Regions from separate parts of the Halomonas sp. ISL-56 genome, predicted to be linked through region 1. Evidence: predicted binding sites of a transcription regulator. Region 1 holds the regulator's gene; each other region holds the start of a gene.

What was found. Region 1 encodes FNR, which switches genes on or off when oxygen is low (the NO sensors DNR and NnrR bind a similar motif). Its sites were predicted from a motif close to TTGATNTANATCAA; they were not measured.
Positions count from the first base shown of each region.
Region 2: the regulator FNR is predicted to act here: its motif matches at 1,848-1,861, upstream of J7J49_RS13410 (HAD-IC family P-type ATPase).
Region 3: the regulator FNR is predicted to act here: its motif matches at 2,400-2,413, upstream of paaG (2-(1,2-epoxy-1,2-dihydrophenyl)acetyl-CoA isomerase PaaG).

Region 1 covers NZ_JAGGRO010000011.1:459,033-469,558, reverse strand. The annotation lists gene J7J49_RS10095 (sodium:solute symporter family protein) at 1-371, opposite strand, end outside; gene J7J49_RS10090 (DUF4212 domain-containing protein) at 378-638, opposite strand; gene J7J49_RS10085 (DUF294 nucleotidyltransferase-like domain-containing protein) at 1,321-3,165, shown strand; gene J7J49_RS10080 (3'-5' exonuclease family protein) at 3,171-3,824, shown strand; gene ttcA (tRNA 2-thiocytidine(32) synthetase TtcA) at 4,052-4,972, shown strand; gene fnr (fumarate/nitrate reduction transcriptional regulator Fnr) at 4,965-5,711, opposite strand; gene hemN (oxygen-independent coproporphyrinogen III oxidase) at 5,796-7,229, opposite strand; gene J7J49_RS10060 (sulfite exporter TauE/SafE family protein) at 7,305-7,994, opposite strand; gene ccoS (cbb3-type cytochrome oxidase assembly protein CcoS) at 7,991-8,236, opposite strand; gene J7J49_RS10050 (heavy metal translocating P-type ATPase) at 8,233-10,526, opposite strand, start outside.
Region 2 covers NZ_JAGGRO010000015.1:211,368-221,893, forward strand. The annotation lists gene J7J49_RS13410 (HAD-IC family P-type ATPase) at 1-1,828, opposite strand, end outside; gene J7J49_RS13415 (hypothetical protein) at 1,935-2,339, shown strand; gene J7J49_RS22800 (DUF1538 domain-containing protein) at 2,573-4,060, shown strand; gene J7J49_RS13430 (transcriptional regulator) at 4,057-4,407, shown strand; gene J7J49_RS13435 (CBS domain-containing protein) at 4,420-4,809, shown strand; gene J7J49_RS13440 (ATP-grasp domain-containing protein) at 4,942-6,249, opposite strand; gene J7J49_RS13445 (endonuclease/exonuclease/phosphatase family protein) at 6,576-7,721, opposite strand; gene J7J49_RS13450 (cobyrinic acid a,c-diamide synthase) at 7,951-8,892, shown strand; gene J7J49_RS13455 (toxic anion resistance protein) at 8,955-10,148, shown strand; gene J7J49_RS13460 (transporter substrate-binding domain-containing protein) at 10,275-10,526, shown strand, end outside.
Region 3 covers NZ_JAGGRO010000019.1:191,451-201,976, reverse strand. The annotation lists gene paaX (phenylacetic acid degradation operon negative regulatory protein PaaX) at 260-1,186, shown strand; gene paaY (phenylacetic acid degradation protein PaaY) at 1,236-1,850, opposite strand; gene J7J49_RS16765 (hypothetical protein) at 1,862-2,104, opposite strand; gene paaG (2-(1,2-epoxy-1,2-dihydrophenyl)acetyl-CoA isomerase PaaG) at 2,673-3,464, shown strand; gene paaH (3-hydroxyacyl-CoA dehydrogenase PaaH) at 3,466-5,016, shown strand; gene paaI (hydroxyphenylacetyl-CoA thioesterase PaaI) at 5,009-5,476, shown strand; gene pcaF (3-oxoadipyl-CoA thiolase) at 5,473-6,678, shown strand; gene paaK (phenylacetate--CoA ligase PaaK) at 6,760-8,073, shown strand; gene J7J49_RS16730 (hydroxymethylglutaryl-CoA lyase) at 8,532-9,479, shown strand; gene J7J49_RS16725 (CaiB/BaiF CoA transferase family protein) at 9,490-10,526, shown strand, end outside.

The DNA.
Region 1 (10,526 bases):
AAGCACACGATCGCCACTAGGCGAGCGGTGTTGCTGTAGAAGCGATCACCAATGAAGTCGGGCACGGTAAACTTACCAAACTTACGCAGGTAAGGGGCTAACAGCATCGCTAGGATAACGTAGCCACCGGTCCAGCCCATCAGGAAGGTGGAGTTAGCGTAGCCACCAGAGGCCAGCAAACCCGCCATGGAAATAAACGACGCTGCTGACATCCAGTCCGCTGCAGTGGCCATACCGTTGGTGATGGGGTGAACCCCGCCCCCGGCGACATAGAAGTCTTTTGTAGAGCCGGCGCGCGCCCAAATCGCAATGCCTATATATAAGGCAAAGGAGGCGCCGACGAACAGTAAGTTAATTGCAAACTGGCTCATACCGGCTTACTCCCCAAGGCCAAATTTTTGATCGAGCTTATTCATCTTCCAGGCATAGAAGAAGATCAGCACGATAAACGTTAGGATTGAGCCCTGTTGTGCAAACCAGAAGCCAAGGTCAGTGCCGCCAACCGGAATGCCGGCGAGCAGTGGGCGAAACAGGATAGCGCATCCGTAAGAAACAAATGCCCAAACAACCAGGCATCCGAAAATTAATCGGACGTTTGCTTTCCAGTATTCAGCAGCATTGGTTTTGTCGTCTGCCATAGTGTTGCTCTCCACTTGTGATTTTTAAGGTTGGGAAAGTTCACGAGGAATAGCGTGTGACCCATCAGGGCAATCGCACGTCTAAAGCCACTCAATCGTAAGGAGTGGTGAGTCAGTTCCTGTTGGCACGTCACCTTATTATTCGATATGAAATGTCGAGTTAGTTAGTGACGTGCGATTACCCTGCATGACTCATTGTTAATACTGGGCAATAAACGTCAAAAAATAAATCCCAGACTTTGGTATCAATAAACAGAGTAGAGGATCTTTTTTAGCTGCATGTTGTTGAAAATAGTTGTTTTTAGACGCCCGTTAAGCGAATTTTGTAGCTGTTTGCAGGGCTATGGGACAATAGTCTAGTAAGCAAATAAAGGTGGTTATTGGCTACTTTAAATACATGTACTGCGTTTAATGGGCAGTGGTGGTTAGTAACTATCGATACTTTGGTAGTGTATCAAAAGTCGCTTCGACCTTAGCGTGATAGCTAAAGGTATAACAACGTTCTACTTGCTACTTGGGAAGTGAATCCTTTATACCCGTACGGCCACCTTCATATAATAATCGATAACAGTTTTTGAAGCGCTGGAGTGACGTCGTTTATATGGGGAAATATCGAGCGGTTATACATTTAATGCTACTTATACTCTGTTAATTAGCCTTTAGTTGAACGAGGTCAAATCCCATGGTCGATGTGGATCTATCCCAGCTGCCGTTTACGCTTCTTGACGATGAGGGGCGCGAGCATATCCGCCGTGGCATTGACCTTGCCTATTTCGATCGTGACGAAATCATTTTAGAGACGGGGCAAGCAGGTGAGTTTGTTTTTCTGATTCATAAAGGCGAAGTGGCGGAAATCGACCCGACATTGCCCTCGTCTACCGCGCGTATCGGCCACTACACGGCGGGGGATCTGTTTGGCGCGATCAGTATTCTCAACGGTAAAAGCCGCTACCGCTTTAAAGCGGAGCAGGAGTGCCTATGCTACCTGCTGCCCAAAGCGTTGTTTCAGCAGCTGTGTCGTCATTACCCCGATTTCAGCAATTTCTTTCGCCAGTCGCTGACCCATAAGGCTCGCCTGCTGACCGAAAAGCGTGCCGAAGGGGGTGTCACCATGGCGGGCTTTATGTTGGCCAAGGTGAGCGAGTGTATGCGCGAGCCGCTACTGATGGCAGCGACGACCGATATTGCCAGCGCGGTGAAACAACTCAACGAAAGCCACGCCGATAGCTTGCTGGTAGAAACCCAAGACACCCTGGGCATGGTGACCAAAACCGATCTGCTCAACGCGCTAGTGCTGGAGGGCCGCGCCGTTACATCACCGGTGGATGAGATCGCCCATGTTAATTTGGTGACCGCCGCGCCGGATCAGTATTTGTTTGAGGTTTTGGTACTGATGACCCGTCATAAAGTGGCGCGGGTGGTGGTGATGGAGCACAGCGTTTTGAAAGGCGTTGTCGAGCTCACCGATGTGCTTAGTTACTTCTCAAGCCGCAGCTATGTGGTGAGCCTGCAGGTGGAGCAGGCGACCAGCTTAGAAGCGCTTTCTGCGGCCAGTCAGCGCACTCCAGAGCTGGTCAAAGCGCTAATGGCCCAGGGCGTTAAGCTGCGCTTTGCGATGGATCTGCTTGCCGCGCTGAACGGTCGTATCATCAGTAAAGCCTGGGAGTTCACCATCGATGAGCGCTACCACGAACAGAGCTGCATGATGGTGATGGGCAGCGAAGGGCGCGGTGAACAGATCCTCAAAACGGATCAGGATAACGGCCTGATTCTGGCCGATGAAACCCAGTGGCCTGACCTTGCAAGCCATATGCAGACGCTCACCGATACGCTGATTCAGCTCGGTTATCCGCCGTGCCCCGGCAATATTATGGTGTCTAATCCCGAGTGGGTGGCCACGGTATCGCAGTGGAAAGGCCATATCGCCAAGTGGGCTCGGGAGCGTGATGGCGACAGCCTGATGAAACTGGCGATTATGCTCGACGCCCATGCGGTGGCGGGTAACCCAAGCCTGCTTGAAAGCGTCCGTGATGAGCTGTTTGAACGCTGTTCGAACGATGAGCTGCTGCTCTCCTATTTCGCCCGCACGGCGCTGCGTTTCTCGACCCCGCTGACGCTGTTTGGCTCATTGAAAAAGCCCCAGCACGGTATCGATATTAAGAAAGGCGGCATTTTTCCGATTGTTCACGGTGTACGCACCATGGCACTTGAACGGCGAATTAAAGCCACCTCAACGCTAGACCGGCTTGACGCCCTGGCTGCCGATGGCCGTTTAGATCGCCGTTTTGCCGATGACTTAGGCGAAGCGTTGGCGCTGTTTTCCGAGCTGCGTCTTAAACAGCAGCTAAGTGCGTTGGAAACGTCTTCGGAGACAAAAGAAGCTAACCCCCAAAACGGCAGCCGCGCTAACCGTGTCGTGGTGCAAAACCTCTCTTCCCTGGAGCGCGATCTACTGCGCGAAGCGATGCATATTGTCAAAGACTTTAAGCAGCGGCTTTCCCATCGTTATCATTTGGAGTATTCGTGAGCGGAATGCGGCTGTTAGATCGACACGTAGCGCTATTTAGCGGTTCATTGCGCACCTTGCTGCGCCGCGAGAGCGACCGTCGGCGCTGTGCAGACTCGCCCTATGCCTGGCTGTTTCAGCCCTATATGGGTGAAGAGTTGGTGGCGCTCGCCTGTACGACAACGCCCACGTCATCATCGCCCGTAATCAGCCTGGCAGCGGTTGTGCTAAGCCAGCAACAGGTGCGAACCAGCCGTGCTTTTGTGATGACGTTAGGCAATGCCAGACAGCCCGAGAGCGCGACGCTGCGTCGTCATCATTTGTTATGCGAGGCCGGGGAGATGCAGCCGCCAAGCAGTGATAACTTGAACGCGTTAGTCGAATTTATCGGCAATCGACCCATAGTGGGCTGGCAGTTGGAGCAGCGCATTGGGGCGTTGAATACACTACTTACCAAGCGGCTAAATTTTGCCCTGCCCAATGCCCAGGTCGATGTGGCGAGACTGCATCAGCGCCAGCTGCGGCGTTTGCACCCGCAGGTAGAGGCGCCCAGCAGCTTCGCCCAGGCGTTGGCGTGCTGGCAGGTGCCCGCCATGGGCGTGCAGAGCGTGCTAGGCGAGGCAACCGCCAGCGCACTGCTGTATATGCGCCTGCAGCGAGTTATGGCGGAGGTGGCTTAGAAATATGAGTATTTTAAACGGCTAATAATGAGATGCGAGGGGAGGTTGGAGCGAGGGTCTTTCGCCATGGATGGCGAAAGTAGCGCCCATGGAGGGGTTCACAGCGCCCTCGCGGAAACCTCCCCTCGCCCTCGAGCTTGACGAGTAGTTGGGTCGGGCGGTGAGTGTTGTTAGAATAGATGCTACTTTTTTTTATCACGCCTCCTACCCTCGGCAGTGCCTATACCATGCAATCTCTTGATCACTTTGACCCTGCTCACTATGACAACGTTACAGCCGAACAGGTTAACACAGAGCACGACCAGCCAGAGCTGGCTGATGCGAAGCAGAAGCGTGAATTTAACAAGCTGCAAAAGCGTCTGCGCCGGGAAGTGGGCAATGCGATTATTGATTACCAAATGATCAATGAAGGCGATCGCGTGATGGTGTGCCTCTCCGGCGGCAAGGACAGCTACACCATGCTGGAGATTTTGCGCAACTTGCAGCGCAACGCGCCGGTCAATTTTTCACTGGTAGCGGTCAACCTGGATCAGAAACAGCCGGGGTTTCCCGAGCACGTGTTGCCTGCCTATCTGGATAAGCAGGGCGTGGAGTATCACATTGTCGAGCGCGATACCTACTCAGTGGTGAAGGAGAAAACCCCCGAAGGCAAAACTACCTGCGCGCTCTGTTCACGGCTTCGCCGCGGCTCGCTGTATGGCTTTGCTGAAGAGATTGGCGCCAACAAAATAGCGCTGGGTCATCACCGGGAAGATATCCTCGAAACCCTGTTTCTGAATATGTTCTTCGGCGGCAATCTGAAAGCGATGCCGCCCAAGCTGCTATCTGATGATGGTAAGAATATCGTTATTCGACCGTTGGCCTACTGCAAAGAGGCAGATATCGCCGAATTCTCGCGGCTGATGGAATTCCCGATCATCCCCTGCAACCTCTGCGGCTCCCAGCCCAATATGCAGCGCCAGGTAGTCAAAGAGATGCTCGCCGAGTGGGACAAAAAGTTTCCCGGTCGCCTGGAGAGCATGTTCAAGGCCGTCACCAATATTGCCCCTTCCCAGTTGGCCGACCGCAACCTTTTCGATTTTGAAGGTCTAGAGGCCAAGCAAGCAGAGCTACTGGCGGGGCGCATCCAGGCCTTTAACGTCAGCTAACCGTTTGCTCTTCCTCTTCGGCGAGGGTAATCAAGCGCGGCATATCGAGAATATTGACCTCTCGCCCGGAAACCGCCACCACGCTCTGCTGCTGAAAGCGGCTTAAAATGCGGCTGACGGTTTCCACCGCTAAGCCCAGGTAGTTGCCGATATCGGCTCTGGGCATTGAGAGGCGAAAGCTATAAGGCGAGTAGCCCCGACGACGAAAGCGATCCGAGAGTGTGATCAAAAAGCTCGCCAGCCGCTGGTCGGCGGTTTTACGCGACAGCAGGCGCATCATACGCCGATCATCGCGTAACTCTTTGCTCATGCTGCGATACAGCTGGCCTCGTAGCTCGGGGATCTCTTCTGAGAGCAAATCCAAGCGGTCAAAGGGAATCTCGCAGATGGTGGTGGTTTCCAGGGCGATCACGCTACCGGGGTAGTGCTCTTCGTCAATGCCATCCAGCCCCACCAGCTCACTGGGTAGGTAGAAATTGGTCAACTGCTCGCTGCCGTTACCCTCGGCGGTGATCTGCTTCAAGCTGCCCGAACGTACTGCATAAACGCTGGTAAAGGCGTCACCCTGGCGAAACAGCGGCTCGCCTTTTTTAAGCGGCGCGCGGCGGCGAATAATCGCATCGAACTGCCCCATATCGTCCAACTCAAGGGCAAGCGGCAGGCACAGTGAGCTTAAGCTGCAGGTTTGGCAGCGCGCTTCGTGGAGTAGCGAGCGCCGACGGCTCATGGGTTCCAGCATGCGTTGCTCCTTGAGTGGGTCATGCTTATCAATTAGTAAATCCTTACTTATTATAGTCGCTTTAGCATGTTTGCCTAAAAGAGATTAGACAATTTTAGAGTAGCGCTGCCCCGTTTGCCCAGCAAGATGGGCATCAAAGGCCATGGCTAAATGGCGAATCAGCAGCCGCCCCATGGGCGTGGCATTAAGTTGATCACCACTACGCGTCAGTAGGCCATCTTGCTCGGCGCTCTGTAAACGTTCCAGAGCGGGTGCGAAATAGCGGGGGGCATCGATGTTCCAGCGCTGGCTGACCACAGAAAGGTCAATGCCCATATCGCACATCAGCCGTTCAATCACGTCCCGGCGGATAAGATCGTCGTCGCTCAACCGCACGCCGCGCAAGGTAGCAAGCTGGCCCTGATCCAGCGCCGCTTCATAGCGTGCCAGATCGCTCGGGTTCTGTGCGTAGACGTCATCAATGCGCGAAATCGCCGAAACGCCAAGCCCAATTAAGTCGCACTGCGCGTGGCTGGAGTAGCCTTGGAAGTTACGCTGCAACGAGCCGTCGCGCTGGGCAACGGCCAGGCTATCATCAGGCCGGGCAAAGTGATCCATACCGATATGTACATAGCCTGCCGCGGTGAGCATCTCAATGGTAGTGCGCAGAATCGCCAGTTTCTCTTCGCCACCCGGCAAATCATCGACATTGATACGCCGCTGGGGGGCAAAGCGCTCGGGCATATGGGCGTAATTAAATACTGAAAGGCGCGCCGGGTTTAGCTCAATCACCTGGCGCAGAGTGTCGGCAAAACTCTTTTCAGTCTGAAAAGGTAAACCGTAAATAAGATCGAGATTAAGCGAGCGAAAGCCCAGGCGGTGAGCCTCCTCCATTAGCGTTTCGGTAAGTACTCGAGGCTGAATGCGGTTAATGGCTTTCTGTACCAGCGGACTTAAGTCCTGCACCCCCAGGCTGATGCGATTAAAACCGAGGGATTCGAGGTGGCGTAGAGTAAATACATCCGCTTCGCGAGGATCTATTTCAATGGCGTAATCGCGATCCGTCGACGAGGAGAGGCCAAAGCGGGCATCCAGTCGATCGATCAGGTCGCCCATTTGGTTCAAGCTAAGAAACGTTGGCGTACCACCCCCCCAATGCAGCTGTTCTACCGGCCGTGATGTATCCAGGTGGCGTGCGGTCAGCACCATCTCACGGTCAAGCCTCGTTATGTAGGGCTCGGCCAGGGCGGTATTCTTGGTAGCAATTTTATTACATGCACAGTAGAAGCAAATCTTGCGGCAAAAAGGCACGTGAACATACAGCGACAGCGGTCGCTTACTGGTATTGCTCCGCTCAAGCGCTTGGATCAGGTCGCTGGGGGTAAATTGGTCGTGAAATGACAGCGCCGTAGGGTAAGAGGTGTAGCGTGGGCCACTGGTGTCGTAGCGGCGCAGCAGGGCTTCATCCCACACCGGCTGCGTGGGCGCTGCCGCCACAGACGAGGCAAGAGGTGAAACCACAGGGGCATGAACGGGCATGAAGGGGCGCTCCGACGTTAGGAAATGCCGCTAGCCTAACCCGTAGCGAAAACGTAAAGATTGAGCCATGTCATGCTAATGATGTGCAGTGAGCGTCCACAGTTGCCAGAGCGCAAAAGCGATAATCGTTAGCGCCGCCACGCTGCGCGTCGCCGGGTGACGAATCAGGTGGCTTAGCTGGCGCGCTGCGAGGCCAGTGGCGAGCAGCGCAGGCAGGGTGCCTAGTCCAAAGGCACCCATGAGTAGGGCGCCTTGTAACGGGTCGGCAATGGCTAAGCTCCAAGCCAGCATGGAATAGACCAGCCCACAGGGTAGCCAGCCCCAAAGGGCGCCTAGCGCAAAGGCTTGAGGCATATACACCACCGGCATTAAGCGCCGTCCCACGGGCTCGATAAAGCGCCAGAGGCGGCGGCCAACGGCCTCCACCTTGAGTAGCCCTTTCCACCAGTTGGCGATATACAGCGCCATCAGGATCAGCATCAGCGCGGCAAATACTTGAAGCAGTAGTCGCGCCGTGGCAGAAAGCGAAAATAGCGTGCCTAGCAGCGCAACCAGCGCACCTGCGCTCATATAGCTCATAATACGGCCTGCATTGTAGCTAAGCAGCAGCCCTCCCATGCGCGCTGGATGGCGCATGCTGGGAGGCACTGCAAAGGTGAGTGCGCTCATGATGCCGCCACACATGCCAATGCAGTGGGCGCCGCCCATCAAGCCAAATACAAATGCCGCCAGCAGCGGGGGCAGATCAAGCCCTGTCGGGTTCATTGCCGACGCTCTTGGTCGTCGGGTGCGTCTTTATCTTTTGCTGCGTCGGGGTGTTGCTTGGCTTGCTGTCGCTGTTGACGCTGCTCAGGACTCAGGTCGTTGTCATCTTCATCAAACAGAATGCGATGCGCCGGGCCTTCTAGATCGTCAAACTGATCATTTTTAACCGCCCAGAAAAATGCCCATACGGCGAGGCCGAGCAAAATCAGCGAGAGTGGAATGAGTAAGTACAAAATTGTCATGCGGTTACCGGGGTTGAAGTGCCAAGCGTTGGCGCGGGCTGGGCGCGCCAGCGAGACAGTCGCAGCGCATTACCCACCACTACTAGCGAACTAAGTGACATACCAATCGCGGCTAGCCAGGGCGGTACCAGCCCCATCGCCGCCAGCGGCAGCGCCGAAAAGTTGTAGCAGACTGACCAAATCATGTTCTGGCGCATGATACGCCGCGTCGCGCGGGAAATCTCGATGGCTTCAAAAATGCGCATCAGGCGGGGGCTGAGCAGCACTGCGTCGGCGCGTGTGCGGGCTAAATCCGTCGCCCCATTCATGGCAATCGCTACATCGGCACCGGCTAACACCGGTACGTCGTTGATGCCATCGCCTATCATCACCACGGTTTCGCCTGCGGCTTGAAGCGTTTTCATGCGCGCCAGCTTGCCCTCTGGACTGACCCCCGCGTGCCAGGTGGCAATGTTGAGCTGGTCGGCCAGGCTTTCCACCGCCTCCTGGGTATCCCCCGAAAGCAGCTCTACGTTTAACCCCTGGGCCTGCAGGGCTGTGATCGTCGCCGCAGCATCATCGCGAACGCCGTCGTGCAGGCCAAACCAGGCGCGGGGCTCGCCGTCTTCGCTAAGCAGCAGCCACTGGCCCTTGGCAGGCGCCGCGAGAATGCTATCCACGCCGCTATTCATTGCGCTATCCATTATTGCAAAGTCGGGTTTTCCCAGACGCCAACGGGCGCCGTTTAAGCTGCCTTCAAGCCCTTGCCCGGTGTGGCTGCGAATATCATTGGCTTGCAGCGTTGCATCCCGGAATGGCCGGAAGGCACGGGCAATGGGATGTTCCGAGTGGGCCTCAAGGGCAGCGGCAATGGCTCGGGCACGCTCAGCGGTTAATGCGTCGATTGGCTGAGTTTGGGTCAGGTGCATTTCGCCGCGGGTCAGGGTGCCGGTTTTATCAAAAATTACCCGGGTAACGTTGGAGAGCGTCTCCATGGCATCAGCGCGGGTGATTAACACGCCACGCTTACGCAGTTGGCCATGACCTGCGGTCAGTGCCGCGGGGGTAGCCAGTGCCAGCGCGCAGGGGCAGGTCACGACCAGCACCGAGAGTAGCACCCAGAGCATCCGCGAGGGGTCGATAAACCACCAGGCGATCGTCACGCAGGCTGTGACTACTAGCAGGCGCAGCACGAATAGGTGCGCCATACGCGCAGCCATCTGGGCAAGCCTAGGGCGGCTGGCAAAGGCGCGGTCGGTAAGATCGACAATGCCGGCCACTCGGGCATCGCGCCCGGCGTGGGTCACCCTGATCACCAATGGGTTTTCCATGTTTTGGCTGCCGCCGGTAATGCGGTCGCCCACCCGGCGGGTCACCGGCAGGTATTCGCCGGTCAGCATCGATTCATCCAGGCTCGATTCGCCTTCCTCGATCATGCCATCGGCAGGCACGCCGTGGCCGGGCTTGATCAATACGCGATCGCCGGGGGCGAGTTCACTGGCGGGTAGAATGCGCTCGCTGCCGTCGCTTTCCAGCCGCGTGGCCGAAATGGGTAACACGCCGCTTAGCGCATTGCCGCTATGGCCGCTGCGGCGTCTGGCGCGGCCTTCTACGTAGCGGGCAAAAAGTAAAAAGAAGGTAAACATCGCCACCGAGTCAAAATAGACCTCGCCGACGTTAAACAGCACCGCGTAGCTGCTGGCAAGGTAAGCCCCGCCAATCGCCAGCGACACCGGCACATCCATGCCCAAAACGCCGGTGCGCAGGTCGCGTAGGGCGTTGCGGAAAAACGGTTGTGCGGAGAAAAATACCACTGGTGTGGCCAGCGCAAAGGAGAGCCAGTGAAACAGGGCGTAGAAGTCGTCGCTGATTTCTCCGGGGCCAGAGACATAAATCGGAATTGAGAACATCATCACCTGCATCATGCCCACAGCGGCGATGATCAGCCGCCGCACGTTCATGCGCTCCTCATGCTGCATACGCGCCTGGGCTTGATCGGGCTCGTAGGGCTGGGCGTCGTAGCCAATGGCGGCCAGTTCGGCCAGCAGTTGCGAGAGCTTTAGCTGCTGGGGATTCCAGCTCACGCGCAACCGGTGGTGGGTTAAATTCACCGCGCTGGAGATGATCCCCTCCATGGCATTTAAGCGGTGCTCGATCAGCCAGGCACAGGCGGCGCAGGTAATGCCTTCAATGGCGAGGGTGGCTTTGACATTGCCCTCATCGCCATCGGGGTGGACAAACTGTGCCTGCAAGCCGGGGTCGTCAAACACTGACCAGGTATCCGCTTTGGCGGCCTGGCGCTCATCCGGGC
Region 2 (10,526 bases), on a different contig from region 1:
CGATAGCCGCTGCCGTCGCGGCGTGATCGCCAGTAATCATCTTCACCATAATGCCGGCGGAGTGGCACTCTTTAATAGCCGCCACTGCCTCTTCCCGAGGCGGATCGATAAAGCCTGTTAAGCCAACAAAAACTAACTGATCATCAAGGTCAGCAAACGCCAGCTTGTTAGTGCCGGGCGGAACCCGCTTAGTCGCGAAGCCGAGCACCCGCTCACCCTGGGCAGCCGCCTCTGCTATGCGTGCCGTCCAGGCATCCCGTTCCAGCGACCCACTTCCTTCACCATCCGCCTGAAGGGAGCATAGCTGCAGCAGTTCGTCCGGGGCACCCTTGACGAAAATTCGAGTTTCCTCCAATGCATGGCAGTTGAGCGTGGCCATAAAGCGATGTTTGGCGTCGAAGGGGATCTCGGCAAGGCGAGCCCACTCATGCCGAGTAGACTCGGGATCTAGGCCAGCCTTAATAGCCAACGCCACCAGCGCCCCTTCCATGGGATCGCCGATCACATGCCACTCCTCATCGGTGTGGTTCAACTGGGCATCGTTACATAGCAGACCGGCAAGGATCAGGCTGTCGATATCCGGCGGCCGCGTATCCTCTACGTTCGCCGCCGTCTCCTCTGTCAATCGCCCTTCCGGTACATAGCCCGACCCGGACACTGTCATTCTGCCACTGGGGGCTTCCAGCCGACGCACGGTCATCTCGTTGCGCGTCAGCGTACCGGTCTTGTCGGAGCAGATAACCGACGTAGCGCCGAGCGTTTCCACTGCAGGAAGCTGGCGGATAGCGGCGTGGCGCCGTGCCATGCGCTGCACGCCGATAGCCAGCGTGATAGTAATGACTGCAGGCAGGCCTTCAGGGATTGCTGCGACAGCTAAAGCCACCACGGCAATAAGGGCCTCCGACCAGACATGGCCGCGTACCAGCACCGCAAAGGCAAACAATGCGACCGCTACGACCAACGTGATCCAAGTGAACTGCGTTCCGAAGCGATTGATCTGCTGTAGCAGTGGCGTGGTAAGTGGTTGAACATCGCGCAACAACGTACTGATTCGCCCGATTTCAGTATCGCTACCGGTAGCCACCACCACTCCTGTTGCCTGCCCAGTGGCCACCAACGTGCCCGAGTAAGCCATAGAGTGACAATCACCTAGCGCTGCCTCCTTTGGCGCCGGTGTCACCCGCTTTTCTGCAGCTACCGACTCACCGGTTAGGATCGCTTCCTCAATTCGCAATGCGCTGGCACGGATAAGGCGCAGATCGGCAGGCACTCGATCTCCTGCCTCCAATGATACGATATCACCCAGAACGATCTCATCGACGGGCACTTCGACGTGCTTCCCTTCCCTGACTAAATGGGCGTGCGGTGCGATTAGGTTACGGATTGCATTCAGCGCTTTTTCCGCCTTCCCTTCCTGCACGAAGCCGACCACAGCGTTAACCATAACTACCGCAACAATAACCGACGCATCGACAAAATGTCCCAACAACAAAGCAGCCACTGCTGACGCCAAAAGAAAATAGATGAGTGCGTTATGAAAATGTGAAAGCAAGCGAAGCAGCGGGTGTCGGCCAGCTACTGTCGGTAACTGATTACGCCCATACATCTCCAAGCGCCTTGCAGCTTCATTTACTGTCAGCCCCGATGGCGAAGTCTCCAAATCCGCAATGACATCATCAGCGTGCCTCGCATGAACCTCCAGAAGCATGCGTTCTGATGACAAATCGGTATCGGCGGCGGGTATATCCATACTGTCTCCTAGACAGCGAAAATAGAAAGGTGACGTCGACAGGTTGAGCACTACCGCACGGCACACTTCATTAGTCATTATTTATCGCACCACAACATTGATGTCGGTCAAACCAACGGCTATTAAATACTTCTGTGAAATTGATGAGCGCTATACTTATTACTTCACTTGAGGAGCCAAGAAAATGACAACATCAACGTTTCCAAACGCCGCTTTTAACATCGCCAATAGCAACGTGCTCAAGAACCACATACTCAATAACCACATGCTCAATAACAAAGACTTGCTCGTTTTTTGGTATCAGCCGTGGACTGAAACCACCCATTCGGCGGTCAAGCTACACTGCATTTGGCTAGAAACACTTAACGACGCACTTCGCCACGAAATAGATTTCCTTGCGGCCATGGCGCCCGTCTATAGCAAGCTCACACACTGCATGCTGGGCCTCAACGGGCCGCTGACTCCGGAGTTGATGGCGTCCTGTTACCACCAAATAGCTGGCGACATGTCAGAAGCCACTTTTAACCGCATGCGCAACGTATCTGAACTCAGCGAAGACTTTAAGGAGCGTATTTGGTGTGAACTATAAAAACTGAAATAAATCCCGCCGTCGTGTTAAAAGCGTTAACTCCTTGAGTCCCTGATGGAAAGGCCGTGGTATAGCGCGAACATCGTGGAAGAAGCCACAACAAACATCGCCAGCCCACAGGCGAAGATCACATTAGATATGTCTACGATTATAGCCATCTCCTGCGGACGGTAACGTGCTAAGGTTTGGCCAATTGATAGCGCACAGGCTCATCGTTAACAGAGAGGTACTCAGTGTTCTACGTCCACGCTTTCGGCCAATCGTTGCTGCACGCCTTGAAGAACTTGTTGCCGATTGTGGCGGTCGTTGTTTTTTTCCAATTGGTGGTACTTCAACAAGCCCCTGAAAATACGCTAAGCATGGCGGTTGGTCTGTTAATCGTGGCGGTAGGCGTCGCACTGTTTCTTCAGGGCCTTGAACTAAGCATTTTCCCGGTCGGCAAAAGCTTGTCCAATCAATTTGCCAAAAGAGGGTCTATGCCCATTCTGCTGGCTTTTGGATTTGCGATGGGATTTTCTGCGGTTGTCGCTGAGCCTGCGCTGATTGCCGTCGCTCAGCAGGCCCAGGATATTAGCGTGGGCAAAATCGATGCGCTTACTCTCCGCTTGCTGGTCGCCACCTCTGTCGGTGTGGTCATTGCGCTGGGGGTTTTCCGCATCATCATTGGCTATCCACTGCACTGGTTTATGATCATTGGCTACATCACGGTGGTCATCGTCACTTGGTTTGCTCCTGAAGAAATCATCGGTCTGGCCTATGACTCAGGGGGCGTTACCACCAACATTGTCACGGTTCCCCTGATTGCCGCCCTGGGCATTGGCTTGGCTGCGTCCATTCGTGGTCGCAACCCGCTTACTGACGGATTCGGGCTGGTCGCGCTGGCCGTCATGGTGCCGATGATTACCGTGCAGCTCTACGGGATTGTGGTCTACAGTGGCGAGGGTTCAGACGATATTCCGGTGATGCCCCTTCAGGATGAGGGTAACGCTATTTCCGGCGCCTTCAAGATGCTATTGGAGTTAGCAGAGATGGTGCGAGACGTTCTGCCCATCATTCTGACTATTCTCTTTTTTCAATACATTGTGCTGCGGCGCGGGCTATCCAACCCTCGCAAAATAGTGTTTGGATTTGTACTGGTCATTTTCGGCCTCTATGCCTTTGTGGTGGGCCTTAAAATGGGGCTTTTCCCGATCGGCACCAGTATGGCCGAACAACTGATCGAGCTGGAACGCTTCGGCTTTATTTATCTGTTTGCGTTCATGATTGGATTTGCCACCACCATGGCCGAACCCGCGCTGCTGGCGGTAGGCAAGCAAGCAGAAGAAGCTGCTGCAGGGCGGATTAATGGCAGCGCGATCCGTCTACTGGTTGCCCTTGGCGTGGCCATTGGCATCAGCATAGGCGTTCACCGGATCATTGTGGGAGGATCCATGCATTACTACATAATGGGCGGCTATACACTGGTGATCATTCTGACCGCTCTAGCGCCTAAATACATCGTTGCCTTAGCTTATGACTTAGGCGGCGTCACTACATCTGAGGTCACCGTGCCGCTGGTAACAGCCCTGGGCATTGGTTTAGCCGCTAATATTGAGGGCCGCAGTGTCCTGATTGACGGATTCGGGCTGATTGCTTTCGCTTCTATTTTCCCTATTGTTACCGTTATGACCTATGCCATTGTGATGCATTGGTGGACAAACCGTGGAGAGGTGCTCTCATGAAGTTTTCCGTTCTCGTTGCCATTGTTCCTGAAGACCAGGAACAGGAATGCATTGATTCCGCCCGTGACCTTGGCGCCGGTGGCATTACGGTTATGACGGGGCGCGGCATCAGCAACACCGCCAAGAAAACCTTTTTCGGACTTACTTATGACGGTAGCCAGAGCGTTCTAGTGATGGTGCTTGAAAAAAGCCTATCACTGCAAATTCTAAAAGCCATCCAACAGCTGCTGATGCCCCAGGAAAACGACTCTCTTGGGCTGGTATTTACCCTTCCGCTGGAACATCTCGGCGGCATTGATGTGTCTCAGTTCCATAAATTTGAACAACACTTGAAAGAGAATATTTGAGGAGCTGCAGCGATGAAACTGGTCAAAGATGTAATGGTTAGCAATGTGGCTTGCGTCTCCCCCTTTGCTAAGCTTCGGGAAGCGCTGAGCTTGATGAAAAAGCACAGCGTAAAGTCACTGGTCGTTGAGAAACAGCACCCCAACGATGCCTATGGGCTTATTACTTACACCAATATTTTGAAAACAGTGGTAGCAGAGGAAGGCGATATCGACCTCCTGAACGTCTATGACGCCTGCGCCAAGCCGGCTCTGTCGGTCGGCAAGAGCCTGTCGGTGCGACAGGTAGCGGCTATGATGACCGAACACCGGGTAAAGCGTATTTTGGTGCTGGAAGATAACGACCTGCTAGGGTTTGTCACCATGGACGATATCATGGCGGTATTGCTGGAGCAGGTAGAGTAGAAGCGAAATACTAAGATAAAGAAATACTAAGATAAAAAAACACAAAAAAAGCGCTGCTACCAGCATCAGAATATTAAGACCTCCTGATACTGGTAGCAGCGCCCATGTTCGGGCTAACTGCGTTAGCCAGCGTTAGACGTAAAAGTCCAGATCCTCTTGGGCTTTTAGCAAATCGCGCATTTTGATGGGGTCATCACCAAAGAAGAAGAGCAAGCCCCAATGCGTCCCAAAGGCCGAGCGGTCAGGAACAGTCTCTTCTGTTGGCTCAATCAGTTCATGCGACTCGAAATACGGATGATTAATCGTTTCTTCAGGCATTTCCAGCTTGCTGACAACACGACGGCGAGGGTATACACCAAAGCACCCTGCATAGCCTTTCGCATCGACCACTTCACGAGGGAAGAAAGCAGCCACTTCCTCTTTGGTGCTTTTCGGGTCGAACACCAGCATTGACGCTTGGTAGGCGTTAAATCCGTAGGCTTTTTCGATCAGCTCAAACGCTTTAAAGCCAGGCGGACGATAGGCAACCTCGCCAAAGTACATCTCACCGTCAGCTGTCACGAAGTACTCGGGGTGGATTAGGCCAAACTGGATATCGAACGTTTTGATCAGCAATTCGATCTGCTTGGTGATCGCGTTACGCCAGCTTTCCAGTTCTGCAGTCGCGGGCACGAAGACTGAATAGCCCAACGTCACGTATTCTGAAATGTTCAGAAACTGAATTTTGCCATCGTGTATCCAGGCTTCAACAGCAAACTCCCAGCCGCTCAAGTGACTTTCCATCAACAGCGGATATTCTTCATCCGGGATGTTGTCAATTTCAGCTATCGTGCGGATCATTCGGTGGCCGAGACAACCGGCTTTGTCGAAGGCTTTGACGTGAATCGGGTCATCTGGATCGCCGTCCAGTTTGAGCAGCGTTTGGTTGACGCGCTTCATAAAGCGGACGATGTCCTCTTTCTCATGTGCCTCTTCAAAGATTCCGACACGAATGCCGCCCAACTGAGCACGACGCTTCATTAGGGCCTTATCACGGAAAAGGATGGACTGTCCGAACATCCGCGGGCTATCAAGGAGAACAGAGTTGATGGCACCAGACCACTCAACAGTTTCTTCAAACAGCGGGATAGCGACGTCTACACCTTCTTCCTTCAGCTTTTCGGCGATCTCCATGGAACGATCATTCAGGCGAATAAAGTCCCATGGAATAAAAGGTATATTGTTCGCGGTACAGAAATCTGCGGCCCACTCTGGCGCCACAACGATATAGCGGCGGTCAAATTTTTGAGCAGCCTTAATCGCGTTTACGCTCCAGCCAAGTAGAGCAATATAACCTTTGTTCGGATCTTTGGGGGTCTCGGTGCCTTTGACCGAGTCCATTTCCGGATCGCGCCAGGCCGTTACAGCTTCGGGTAATTGCTTTTCTGATGTAATCGACATTCAATGTCCTCCTTGCTGGTTAACCCAAATTGACTGCGTTGATATTGGAGCGCACCAAGTGAGCTGAAGCGCAGTCAGTTGTGTTCAGGAGCGATTGAGCAAGCCAGCATTAGAAAAGTTTTTAGCGCACCCGTGTAACTAAGCTAGCCGATCCTGTTACATATAGCAATTAAACTGTAGAGTTTCTGTTGAATAACTGTAGAAGTTATCTCGTTGTTTGCAGAGGATATTTTCTATAGTTGGATCGATCATGGAGATCCATAAATACTCAATAAAATCAATTAGATAAAAGATTTAATTACATCTTCATTTATTACGATTTCTAACTATGGCTTCCCTTCTGTCTGCGATGAACTAACATCATGCTCAGCAGCGTCTTCAACTCCCTCCTCAATCATCTCTTCAGCCTCCTGCTCTTCTTCTGCGGATGCTTCAGACTCTCCATGATCTTTCCGGCCCACGGTTAGCGTGGTGGAAAGACCGAAGTGATCCGAGCCTTGCACCTTCACTCTATCAATATCAATGAGATGGAAACCATCAGAGACAAACAGATGGTCGATCGGGTACCGCCACCATGGATATTTTGCATGGTAGGTGCTGAGCAAGCGCCGGCCACGACGAGGATCTTTGAGATCACTCAACTCGGCAAAAAGCTTGGTGGTGTCAGACCATGCAACGTCATTAAAGTCACCGGTGACGATCCAGCGGCTGTCCGGGTCTTGTTCAACATGACGGGCAATGAGCATCAGCTCTGCATCGCGCTCACGACTGTCCCTACGTTCATCCTCGTTGCTAACAGTTCGCTCCTTAAGCCCTGGAGGAACCGGGTGGGCGCCAACAAAGCGCACTGGCCCGATACCAGGCGCGTCGAACGTTGCGAAAATGGAAGGTCGACGTTCAGAGGCCAAATATCTAACCTCTTGTTCCAGCAACGGCATCCGTGACCAGAGCACTATTCCAAGGCCCTCACCGCGTACCTCCCCTACTCGGTGGGCATAAGCTTCATCAAGTGGCGCGAGCTCCTTAGCCCAATCGCTATCAACTTCAATTAGCAACAATAGATCGGGATCCTCACGCCGAACCATCGCCATTACCTCAGCGTAGTGGTCGTTCGTATAGGTGACATTCGCCGTCAGCACTTTTAACGTCGTCTGGTTTTCCCCGGGCTTTAACTCTGCGGTGTCTACCTCGGTCGACCAAACGGATGTAAACGGCAGGATGTGCGTTAAGTGCCACCCTGCAATGGCAAGGATCGCCACTCCCCATAAGGCGTGCTCTTTTGTAGGGTGTTTTAGCCACGCGTGCACGCCCAGAAACAGCACTGGCAAAACCAGCGCGCCCGTCAGTTGCAGTCGTGGAAAATCCCACAGTCTAATCCACCACTGCCCGCTGGGAATTAATGGCAGCAAGGCCACCACTACCATCAATAGCACCAATAAACGGATCACCCAGAGAAGCAGTTTTAACAGCATGAAACCTCTCAAACGCAGCAACGGTAACCGGGAGGATCCCGATCATACCGGCCTAGATTGCCGCAAATATTGTGACGATTTAAGCACACCCCTCTCCGCTAAACCTCCAAAACACCACAGATGAATAACCCTCATAGCGTTCAATGTCGGCCCGACGGGGGCTTAGCGCCCCAACCTGGGTTACTGTACACTTCTATTTGCGTTCCATGACGGAAGGATAACGACACCTATGTTGGGATTCCTGCAGGGGTTTTCATATGGCTTGTTTATGACCTGCCTGCCCTGGCTACTGGTCGGCCTATTCAATCCTGGCCTGGCACTTCCGGTGTCATCTCCCAGTCGTCTACAGGTGATCGCCCGCTATTGCCTGGTAATACCCTCCATCAGCATGTTGCTGTGGCTGACCTCCCTGTGGGGTGGTTTTAGCCCCAGTCTGTTTGGCTGGCTGACAGGCATCGTCGCCATTCCTGTGGCGCTTCCCGTCGAGCGAACGCTACGCGGCTGGCTAGCCCGTCGCCGCGTGCGACGCCTTGAGGCCCAAAGAGAGACCGAAGCACAGCAACGCCGTGCTCAAGAGCAGCGAAACGCCTACGAAACAGGTGTATCGGTGCTGGATCCGGCAAGGCCGCCCCTTGGAGCCAACGACCTTGTATTGGCCATGTGTCGGGCCAAACAAGGCCTGCTCGACGTGCATCGCCCCGATCTGGCCATCCTTACAGACCGCCTTTATAGTCGCTACCGCCATGTGCTGGATGTGCTGGGTGACCGATTCCACACTGGCGAGCTGGCCTTCGAGCGCTCGCAAGGCCTGGTCACTCAAGTCTGTTTTGGCGCGGTAGACACGCTGACAACAATGGCCTCCCAGGCTCGTGGTGTGGTTAGCGTGGACGGTAATTACGTGCGAGGCCGACTGGAGCGGGAGAGCAAGCGTTTAAGCGATGAAGAACGCGCCGCCCTGGTGCGGCGTTTGGATCTGCTGGTAGAGACCGAACACAGGCTGAATAAGCTCTCAGCACGCATCGAATCCGCTCTGACAGTGCTCGATGATACCGCCGTTTCCATGGCGCGCATCGAGACGGCACGCCCACAAGCCTCGGTCACCACCGAGAAGGCGCTGGAGGATCTGCGCCAATTCGTCGAAGGCGCGGATCGTTATGCCCGCAAGGATTAACTCGGCGGCCAACAACAAGGCGCGGCATTCACAGAGTATTATTAATAGATCAGGAGTTGTCTATGGCCCAGCAATCCGATGACCATCCTCGCCTCTCCCTGCCTCCGGTGGAAGAGATCGCCAGCCAGCTAGGGACCAGCCAAGCCGGTTCGGGCGACCCTGAGCTTGAGGCGATGGCTGACCGCTTTGTCGAAGATATTCTCGCCGAGGGTAACGAGGCATCAGCTATTCGCCAGCGCCGAGCCGTGGACGAGATGGGCCTTGAATTGCAACAACAGGCCGCCCACCGCAGCTCCATGCTGCAAACGCCACTGCGCAAGCTGGCCCACCAAGGCGACGAAGGCGGGCCAGTTGCCAAGGCACTGACCGATCTACGCGGCCGCATGGAAGGGCTCGACCCTTCCCGTCATCGCTTGATGCCAAGCGCGCTGGATCGCATTCTAGCGATCATTCCCGGCATCGATAGTCGTCTACAGCGCTATTTCCACAAGTTTGAGAATGCTCAGCAGGCCCTAGACGCGATCATTGAGGATCTGGAAAGCGGTCGCGACATGCTGCACCGTGACAACCTAACTCTTAGTGATGACCAGAAGGCCCTCAATGACATCCTGATCGAGCTGAACCGCCAGATCGCCCTGGGTCGCTTGATTGATCAACGCCTGTGCGACGAGATATCTGCTCGTGACGGCAATGACCCACGGCGTCAATTTCTTGAGGAAGAACTACTCTTTCCGCTTCGACAGCGCATCGTTGATCTCCAGCAACAGCTGGCGGTAAGCCAGCAGGGCGTGCTGGCGCTGGAAGTGATCATTCGGAACAACCGGGAATTGATGCGCGGCGTGGACAGGGCCATCAACGTCACCGTCTCAGCCCTCACTGTGGCAGTGACGGTCGCCATGGCAATGGCCAACCAGCGCCTAGTGCTGGATCGCGTCGAAGCCCTAAATACGACGACGTCGCAAATGATTGGCGGTACCGCCAAGGCGCTACGCCAGCAAGGTGTCGACATTCAGAAACGAGCCTCCTCCGCAATGCTCGACATGCAAGTGCTTGAAGAAGCGTTTAGCGAGGTGTTGGGGGCCATCGATGATCTCTCAAGCTATCGTCAAGAAGCCCTGCCGCGCCTGGATGAGCAGATCAACCGCCTGGCGACCCTAGCTAAGCAGGGAAATGCATCCATTGAGCGTCTTCAAGAAGGCAGCGACTCGCAACCAAAGGATGGTCATGCCCCCACGTCGTTTGATAACTATTCATGAAAGCCAGCAAAGTGGCCAAAGAACAATCATCTGCGCCAATCGTTGAATCATCCAGCCGTAGATCCGCCACGAGGAGCATGCTAATTTAACCAAAACCTCATATAAAAACGAAAAAAGGAAAGCAATATGTCCCGTCTCTCAGTAGGTATAACAACTGCGCTTACATCACTACTATTCGCCGTTCCAGCCCACTCCGATACCCCGCTGCGTCTCGCCGTGGACGTTCCCTTCGAGCCTTTCGAGTATCGCCTACCAGATGGCACTCTGACTGGCTTCGAGGTGGAGCTGGGAGAAGAAGTGTGTCGACGCATCGAACGCGAGTGCGAGTGGGTGGAGCAAGGCTGGGATGGCATCATCCCCGGTTTATTGGCACGCAAA
Region 3 (10,526 bases), on a different contig from region 1:
TTAATTAGCCAATCAGCTCTGAGTAATTTTGAGCCATATAGTGAATGAGCTCTACGCATTTTTCGGTTATAGAAATAGGGCAATTACCGTGCCTACGAAACTTGGGGCGATTCACTTCTTCACAAACCGTTGGCACCAGACTCCCTGGTAACGACTCCGGCCAAACCACCAAAAAACGTGATACGATAATCTGCTATATTCGTTATATTTTCTGTCATTTCTACCGACAATATCATCGTAAAGGAAAACAACTTTCACCATGTCGTCAGCTACAGACTGCGTCGCCACGCTTATTGATGACTTCCAGCAACGTCGACCAATCCGCGCAGGTTCACTGATTATTACCGTCTATGGCGACTCTATCGTTCCCCGGGGCGGTACGGTGTGGCTAGGTAGCCTGTCGAAACTGGTGGAGCCTATCGGTATCAATGAGCGGCTAGTGCGTACCTCTGTTTACCGGCTGACCCATGAGACCTGGCTACGGGGTGAAAAGGTGGGTCGTCGCAGCTACTACCGATTGAGTGGCCCTGGGCGGCGGCGTTTTGAACAAGCCTTCAAACGCGTCTATCACGGCGCTCAGCCTCCTTGGTTGGGCCAGTGGACATTAGCATTGCTGACACAGCTCCCCCCAGACCGGCGTCAGCAGATTCGTGACGAACTCGAATGGCTGGGTTTTGGTAGTTTTGCACAGGGCGTGCTGGCACACCCTACGCTGTCATGCGCAGAAGCCATGGCGGCCTTGCAAGAACTGGATGCGGCAGACGATACGATCGTTATGCAAACTCAGGCCATGGAGCCCATGACCAGCAAACCGCTACGCCTACAGGTCAGAGAGAGTTGGAACCTCGACGAATTAGCCGAGCTCTACCAACGTTTTCTGGTTAAGTTTCGCCCCCTCTGGAACGCTCTCAACACAGAGAACCATTTGGGACAGGAAGCGTGCTTCATTGCGCGCACCTTACTTATTCACGAGTATCGCAAGGTTCAATTACGCGATCCCCTTCTGCCTGACGAACTCCTCCCCACGGCGTGGGAAGGCCGCTACGCCCATCAGCTCTGCCGCAATCTCTATCGTTTGCTCTACGAACGCGCAGAGCGCTGGCTAGATCGACACCTGGAAACCGCCGAGGGCCCATTACCCGCCCCCGGGCCCAGTTTTTACCAGCGCTTCGGCGGGCTGGAATGAACACCTCACAAGACAACTGAATTAGTCGTCATATCGAGCATACCGCAACTTATGATTGTGACGACTGATCCAGCGTCTGCTGTTTAGGCTGAGTGTCACCGGCCAGCAAAGCTGGGCGGTCAGCATCGAGTTCTGCCAGCGGTTCACAGGCTTCCAAGCTGTCACGGCAACGGGTCACTAAACGCTGATACTCTTGAGTGCCCTGTTGCTTCCAAGCAAACTCCTCATCGCTCAGCGCACGCTTGACCTTTGCAGGTGACCCCATCACCAGCGACTGGGGCTCGCACTCGAAGCCTGCCTTAACGAAGGCTGCTGCCGCAACGATAGATCGCTCAGCAATGTTGGCACCGTCCATCACCACGGCGTTCATCCCCACCATGGCATCACGCCCAATCACGCAGCCATGCAGTACCGCGCCATGGCCGATATGGCCATCCTTCTCAACCTTAGTGACGCAGCCCGGAAAGCCATGCATCACACAGGTATCCTGAAGGTTGGATCCCTCTTCCAGCACAAGACGGCCGAAATCGCCGCGCATCACCGCGCCAGGGCCTACATAACAGTTGGGGCCCACGATCACATCCCCGATCAACACCGCAGTAGGATGTACATAAGCCGTCGGGTGAACCACTGGCGTCACCCCTTCAAGTCGATAGTAAGGCATCACGTTCTCCGTTAGTTTGATTGGCCGTGGCGACGGCTTTGCACCACCAGGAAGCGGTTGGCAACAAAGGCTTGATTACATAGGGAAGCATTCGCGGCAGGATTGTTAGACGGTGCCGCTTTAACGGCATCCTCAGGGTATTTGCGCATGCTTTCTGGATAGGGTGTCCAAAAATCACGGCCAGAGGTAGCAGCGACAGCCCGGTCAAGAATCTCACGATGAAGGTCAAACATCTGCTGCGCTGATTGCGTCATGGGGCGCTCCTGCACTCACTTATTTTTTTGATACGCCATATTCTTGAAGACTATCTTTCCCGTAACAAAACATCAAACGCTTTCCCTGCCACCACTTACTTAAGTAGTGGTGTACTAACTATCGAAACACTCGATAGATAGGAGCTTTAAATGCCTTCTTGAGCTACTTAACCGCCTTTCATACCATGGTCTAAGATCCCTCATCTCTTCGCAAAAAATACATGCAAACTGTTGTTAAAAAAGAATAAACAAACCAAAACAACGATAAGCGACACATTAAAACAACCTATCAGTATTGATGTGTATCAAAATAAACCTATACTCGGCAGATATTCATCCTGTGCGCCCCAGGCCGAACAGAGGAAAAAATGCCCTCTACTCTAAAAATAACCACACCCATGGAAGGCGTTTTATGCATCATGCTGAATCGCCCGGAAGCACTAAATGCGCTTTGAACGCCATGCCTTCACCTTGCTGGCGGGCACCGCAGACCGCAACGAGGGTATTCGCGCCTTCCAAGAAAAACGACCTGCCTCTTTTAAAGGGCACTGAGACAAGGATATTCCCCATGAGCCAAGCGCCCCTGCTTTACAGCGTCGAAGAAGGCGTCGCTTGTATTACGCTGAACCGCCCCGACAGCCTGAACAGCTTCAATACCGAAATGCATGCCGAGATGCGCAAGGTGCTTAAGGCCGTGCGCCAGGATCCAAGCGTTCGCGCTTTGCTGCTGACGGGTAGCGGTCGCGGCTTCTGCGCCGGTCAAGACCTTTCCGACCGTAGCGTCGCGCCCGGCGAGCAAGCGCCTGACCTCGGCGAGTCGCTGGAGAAACGCTATAACCCTATGCTGCGCGCCCTTAAAGACATGCCGTTTCCGACTATTTGTGCGGTGAACGGTGTGGCCGCCGGTGCCGGTGCCAATATTGCCCTGGCTTGCGACATCGTGTTAGCGGCTCGCTCGGCAAGCTTTATTCAGGCTTTCTGTAAGATCGGTTTGATTCCAGACTCCGGCGGCACCTGGACATTGCCTAACTTAGTCGGCATGGCCCGCGCCAAGGGCTTGGCAATGCTGGGCGACAAGCTTCCCGCCGAAACCGCCGAGCAGTGGGGCATGATCTGGCGCTGCGTCGACGATGAAGCGCTCCAAGAAGAAGCCATGAACATGGCTCGCCACCTGGCCACTCAACCCACACGCGGTTTGGCACTAATTAAGCGCGCCCTGCATGCCAGCAGCGATAACAGCTTCAACGAACAGCTCGACCTGGAGCGCGATCTTCAGCGGCTGGCCGGGCGCTCGGAGGATTACCGCGAAGGCGTCAGCGCTTTCATGGAGAAACGTCACCCCACCTTTAAGGGAGCGTGATATGCCAGCACTTCCTAGCACCGCCACTATTGGCGTTATCGGCGCGGGGGCCATGGGTGCCGGTATCGCTCAGGTAGCCGCCCAGGCTGGCCACTCGGTGATTCTCTATGACAATCAACCGGGCACAGCAAAAGCCGGTATCGACAACATTCGTCGCCAGTTGGAAAAGCGTGTTGCCAAGGGCAAGATGCCTCAAGGTGATGTGGATACCATCATCGCTCGCCTGCAGCCTGCCGATGCCATTGATGCCCTGGCCGATAGTCGCCTGATTATCGAAGCCATCGTCGAGAACCTTGAGATTAAGCGCCAGGTGTTTGCTCAACTCGAAGCGCTATGCCCACCGGGAACCTTGCTAGCCAGTAATACCTCATCACTGTCGATTACTTCCATTGCCGCCAATCTTGAATACCCCGAGCGCATGGCGGGGCTGCACTTCTTCAACCCCGCGCCGGTGATGAAGCTAGTGGAAGTGGTGTCTGGACTGGCGACCACCAGCGAGGTCGCTGAGACTCTGTTCGATACCGCCAGCGCCTGGGGCAAGGTCGCGGTGCACGCCAGTTCCACCCCGGGCTTTATCGTGAACCGCGTGGCACGGCCCTTCTATGCTGAAGGTCTTCGCCTGCTACAGGAAGTTGCCAGCGATGCCGCCACCCTGGATGCACTGATGCGCCAGGCCGGCGGGTTCCGCATGGGGCCTTTCGAGCTGATGGACTTGATCGGCCATGATGTTAACTACGCCGTGACCCGTTCGGTGTTCGATGCCTACTACGGCGACACCCGGTTCAAACCCTCCCTGGTGCAACAGGCGCTGGTTGAAGCTGGTCGCCTGGGGCGTAAGTCTGGCCAAGGCTTCTTCGACTACCCTCCTGAAGGAGAGCGTGCAAATACCGTTACAGCTCAGCCCAAGTTTGCAGCACCAGCAAATGCGGAACTGCCAGCACTTGTCGTACAGGGCGCGAATAGCACCATCGCCCCGCTGCTGGAACGCGCTCAGGAAGCCGGGCTTGATGTGGTATATCGCGAATCGCTACACCAAGACGGTACGTCTCGCTTGTACCTAGGCGACCTGGTGCTGGCCCTCAGCGATGGGCGCTGCGCCGCCGAGCGCGCGGTTAATGAAGGGCTCGAAGCCCTGGTACTTTTCGACCTGTGCCTGGACTACCGCAGCGCCAGCGCCATAGGGCTTGCTGCCAGCCATACAGCGTCGCCCGAGGCCCGCCAGCTTGCCACAGCTTTCTTCCAACGCTTGGGAATGGATGTGGCCTGGCTAACCGACACGCCAGGGCTAGTGGTATTGCGCACCGTGGCCATGCTCGCCAATGAAGCCGCCGATGCCGTTTTGCAAGGTGTCTGCAGCGCCCAGGATGGCGACCTGGCCATGCAGGCCGGGGTCAACTATCCCCGCGGCCTCTTGGCCTGGGCGGACTCGCTGGGACTGCCCTTCGTTCACCGTACCCTTACGCACCTGCAGCAGAGCTACGGCGAAGAGCGCTATCGCAGCTCTTTCCTGCTGCGCCGCAAAGCCCTGAGTGAGGAAAGCTTTCATGAGTGACTCCCAACTGACCCCGCAACAGCTGGCGGAAGCCTGTGCCGAGGCAATGTTTTCCCGCGACCATGCCAGCCAAGGGCTGGGGATGCGCATTACGCGCATGGCACCCGGCTTCGCCGAACTGACCATGACCGTGCGTCAGGACATGGTGCAGGGGCACGGCAACTGCCATGGCGGCTTTCTGTTTGCCCTGGCCGACTCCGCCTTTGCGTTTGCCTGCAACAGCTACGATGAAGCCACCGTCGCCGCTGGCTGCAGTATCGACTATCTCGGCCCCGCCCAGTTGGGCGATGAGCTCACCGCCACCGCCGAAGAGCGCAGCCGCCGTGGGCGCACCGGCATTTACGACATCACGTTGCGCAATCAGCACGGCGATACCGTTGCCTTGTTCCGCGGACGTTCCTACAAAATCCGCGGCAGCGTACGCCGCTTGGAAGACACCGCTGCTGGAGACAACCAATGAAAGACGCGCTAATTATTGATGCCATACGCACTCCGATAGGTCGCTACGGCGGCGCACTTTCAAGCGTGCGTGCCGATGACCTGGGGGCCATTCCCATGCGTGCCCTGATAGAGCGCAACCCGAACGTTGACTGGTCGCTGGTAGACGATGTCCTTTACGGCTGCGCCAACCAGGCAGGGGAAGACAACCGCAACGTAGCACGCATGTCTGCGTTGCTCGCGGGGCTTCCCGTTGAGGTGCCCGGCTCCACCATTAACCGTTTGTGTGGTTCTGGAATGGACACCGTCGGCAACGCTGCCCGCGCCATCAAGACCGGTGAAACGGGGCTGATGATTGCTGGCGGTGTGGAGTCGATGTCCCGAGCCCCTTTTGTGATGGGTAAGGCAGAACAAGCTTTCTCACGTCAGGCCGACATCTTCGACACCACCATCGGCTGGCGCTTTGTGAACCGTGCCATGAAGGCCCAGTTCGGCATCGACTCCATGCCCGAAACCGCCGAAAACGTCGCCGAACAGTTTGGTATTTCCCGGCAAGACCAAGACGCCTTCGCACTCCGCAGCCAACAGCGTACCGCCGCCGCCATGGAGGCCGGCCGCCTGGCCGAAGAGATCATTCCTGTCGAAGTCCCCCGGCGCAAACAGGATCCGCTAGTGGTAGATAGCGATGAGCATCCGCGCGCCACCACGACCGCCGAGCAACTCGCCAAACTGCCCACGCCCTTCCGTGAAGGCGGCAGTGTTACTGCGGGCAATGCCTCAGGCGTTAACGATGGTGCCTGTGCGCTGCTGATGGCGTCACCTGAGCAGGCCGAACGTTTTGGCCTGAAAGCCCGCGCTCGCGTAGTAGGCATGGCCACCGCGGGGGTGGAGCCGCGGATCATGGGGTTCGGCCCCTCACCCGCCACCCGTAAGGTGCTTGCCCAGACCGGGCTTACCTTGGATCAGATGGATGTTATCGAACTCAACGAAGCGTTCGCTGCTCAGGCGTTGGCGGTCATGCGCGACCTGGGTCTTAGTGATGATGCCGAACACGTTAACCCCAATGGCGGCGCCATCGCACTGGGCCACCCGCTGGGCATGAGTGGTGCTCGGCTAGTCACCACCGCTGTGCATGAACTCGAACGTCGGCAAGGACGCTTTGCGCTATGCACCATGTGTATCGGTGTCGGCCAGGGCATCGCGATGGTCATTGAGCGCGTATAAGCCCATAACTAACACCATTCTCTAGACCATGGCGCATTTAGACACTAGTCCAATAACAACTTGCTTGACCGGAGCCCCCTGATGAATCAGCCCGCTACGCCTATCGACACTGCAACTCTCGACCCCTTGGAAACTGCCAGCGTCGACGAGCTGCGCGCCACTCAGCTCAAGCGCCTGAAGTGGAGCCTGAAGCACGCTTACGACAATGTGCCGTTCTACCGGCAGTCTTTCGATAAAGCCGGGGTACATCCCGACGATATCCAGACGCTGGCAGATCTCGCCAAACTGCCGTTCACCACCAAGGCCGATCTGCGCGACAACTACCCGTTTGGCATGTTGGCCACGCCGATGAGCGAGATCGTGCGTATCCACGCCTCCAGCGGCACCACTGGGCAACCCACGGTGGTGGGCTACACCCAGAAAGATATTGATGTGTGGTCTGATGTGATGGCGCGCTCAATCCGCGCCGCTGGCGGCAGCCGCAATGACAAGGTGCATGTGGCGTATGGCTACGGCCTATTCACCGGTGGGCTGGGTGCGCATTACGGCGCCGAGCGCCTGGGCTGCGCCGTCATTCCCATGTCGGGCGGCCAAACGGAGAAACAGGTTCAGCTGATCCGTGACTTCGCGCCGGACATCATCATGGTCACCCCTTCTTACATGCTCAACATCGCGGACGAAATGGAGCGCCAAGGCATCGACCCGCGCACACTACCCCTGCGCACCGGTATTTTCGGTGCCGAACCCTGGACCGACAGCATGCGCACCGCCCTAGAACAGCGCCTGGGCATCGATGCCCTCGATATTTACGGCCTCTCTGAAGTAATGGGCCCGGGCGTGGGCATGGAGTGCCTGGAAACAAAAGATGGCCCGACCATCTGGGAAGATCATTTCTACCCCGAGATCATCGACCCCGCCAGCGGCGAAGTACTCCCCGATGGCGAATACGGCGAGCTGGTGTTCACCACCTTGACCAAAGAAGGCCTGCCGGTAATTCGCTACCGCACCCGCGACCTGACCCGCTTGCTGCCGGGCACTGCGCGCCCCATGCGGCGCATCGATAAGATCACTGGCCGCAGCGACGACATGCTAATCATTCGCGGCGTGAATGTATTCCCCACACAGATCGAAGAGCAACTGCTAAAGATCGCGTCGCTTTCGCCCCACTACGAGATCGAAGTCAGCCGCCAAGGCAATATGGACACGGTACTTGTACGTGTCGAAGCTAACCATCATGACATCGCCCGCGACCCCGTGGCCTGTGAACAAGCCGCGAAAGAGCTTCAGCATGCCATCAAGACATACATTGGTATCAGCAGCCAAGTTGAAGTGTGCCCGGTAGAAAGCGTTATGCGTTCGATGGGTAAGGCCAGGCGCGTCAAGGATCTTCGCTGATTCAGTGCTCTAGTTGCTTGATGTCGCTATGAACATGCATCGGCGCATAAGCATTAAAGTATTTATACGTAGGGGATTGCTCTCATCGAACAAAGACAATCCCTTCCTGAAAGAAGGATGACTTCGTGAGCAATTGATATCGTGTATGAGGACTATCATGCTGAGTACCTCACTATTCCCGTAGACAAAAGCCTCGAATTAAGCCGCTTTATTAGTAATCACTTAGAACCCCAAAAAAACAGAAGAACTATCAAACGTAAGTGCTAACACATGTACTTACGTCTATATTCCCGCGCAACAGAAACAGCAAAAAAACCTAACCTCATGTTTATTAAATACTTTAAAAAATATTTCCAATTCGGAACTGATTAGCTGACGATTCCGACCTTTTAGGTGTTCAGCGAGTGTCTTAGGTTTGGTTGCATAACAACGACAATGTCACCCAGCGAGATACTGCAATGCAACAAATCCCAAAAGGCAAAGCTGTCATCAATGAGGTGGGCTTACGCGATGGACTACAGAACATTGCCTTCACCCTGCCAACCAACAAAAAAATAGCGTGGATTCATGATGCCTATTTAGCGGGCATGCGTGAAATGGAAGTGGGCTCCTTTGTTCCACCCAAGCTGCTGCCACAGCTGGCGGATACTGCAGAGCTTGTGACCTACGCCAAAACACTACCCGGTTTATTCGTATCAGTTCTTGTGCCGAATTTAAAAGGGGCTGAGCGAGCCATCGCCAGCGGGGCAGATCTGATGATCCTGCCTATTTCCGCCAGTCACCAGCATAGCTTAGCCAATGTGCGTAAGACACCCGATGAAATGATCGCAGAGGTGGCACACATCATAACGGCGAAAAAGAACGCTGGTTCCAAGATATTGGTTGAAGCCGGCATCGGCACGGCATTTGGCTGCACACTTCAGGGGCATGTTGACAGTAGCGAGGTACTACGCCTTATGCAGGCAGCGCTAGAAGCAGGCGCTGACCGCGTCAGTATGGCGGACACCGTAGGCTACGCCGATCCAGCCATGGTGCGTGAGCTGTTCGGAAAAGCCATCAAACTAGCGGGGGATAAGTGCTGGCGAGCACACTTTCACGATACTCGGGGCTTAGCACTGGCCAATGCCTACGCGGCGCTTGAGGTAGGGATCACACGCTTCGACGCCTCTCTAGCAGGGATCGGTGGCTGTCCTCATGCACCAGGAGCAAGTGGCAATGTAGCCTCTGAGGATTTGGCCTACATGCTGGGCAGCATGGGGTATGAGACCAAGATAGATATTCCCAAACTGCTAACACTCAGGCAGAAGCTGGCGAACTGGCTGGAAGGTGAGGAAATGCACGGCACTCTCTGGAAAGCAGGTTTCCCGAAAACGTTCCAGCCTAACCACCAACTTGCTGAAGTGTAACGAGGTTATTATGAGCAGTTCTATTCCTGGCAAGACCACGTTGCCCCTCGACGGTATCCGCGTCATTGAATTTAGTCACATGGTTATGGGCCCCACTTGCGGCATGATCCTGGCAGATTTAGGCGCCGAAGTTATCAAAATTGAGCCGCCAAGCGGCGATAAAACACGCCAGATGACCGGTCTAGGGATGGGCTTTTTCCGTACTTATAACCGTAATAAGAAGAGCGTAGTACTCGACATCAAGTCTCCCGAAGGAAAAGCGAACCTGCTAGCGCTATTAGCCGAATCGGATGTCATGATTGAGAACTTTCGCCCTGGGCTGATGGACTCGCTGGGGCTAGGCTACCAAACGCTGTCAGCGAGGTTTCCCGAGCTCATCTATGTGTCTCATAAAGGATTCCTGCCTGGCCCCTACGAAAATCGTTTGGCCCTTGATGAAGTCGTGCAGATGATGGGCGGGCTCGCCTATATGACCGGCCCCGAAGGCCGACCATTACGCGCCGGCGCCTCCGTTAACGATATCATGGGGGGAATGTTCGGAGCGATTGGAGTGCTTGCCGCCATTATGCAACGCGGTAAAACCGGTAATGGGCAAGAAATTCAAAGCGCTCTATTTGAAAACTGTGTATTCCTCTCCGCCTCCCACATGCAACAGGCTGCCATGTCTGGAGACATACCGCCTCCTATGCCATCGCGAGTCTCTCCCTGGACGATCTATGACGTCTTCACGCTAGCCAATAATGAACAGTTGTTTATCGGGGCTGTGAGCGACAAACAGTGGGCAATCTTATGCGACGTGCTGGAGCGACAAGATCTCCTTGACGATCCGACGTTGCAGAAAAACGAACAACGACTCAACGTCCGCGATGATCTGTTGGCAACCTTAGGCGAGACCCTTAAGCATCATCATATTGATGAACTCTCAGCGAAGCTGGATACCGTTGGCTTACCTTATGCCCCCATTACCCGTCCCGACGAACTGCTGCAAGACGAGCACTTAAAGGTGAGTGGTGGACTGGTGCCTATGCAGACGGATGACGGTGATAC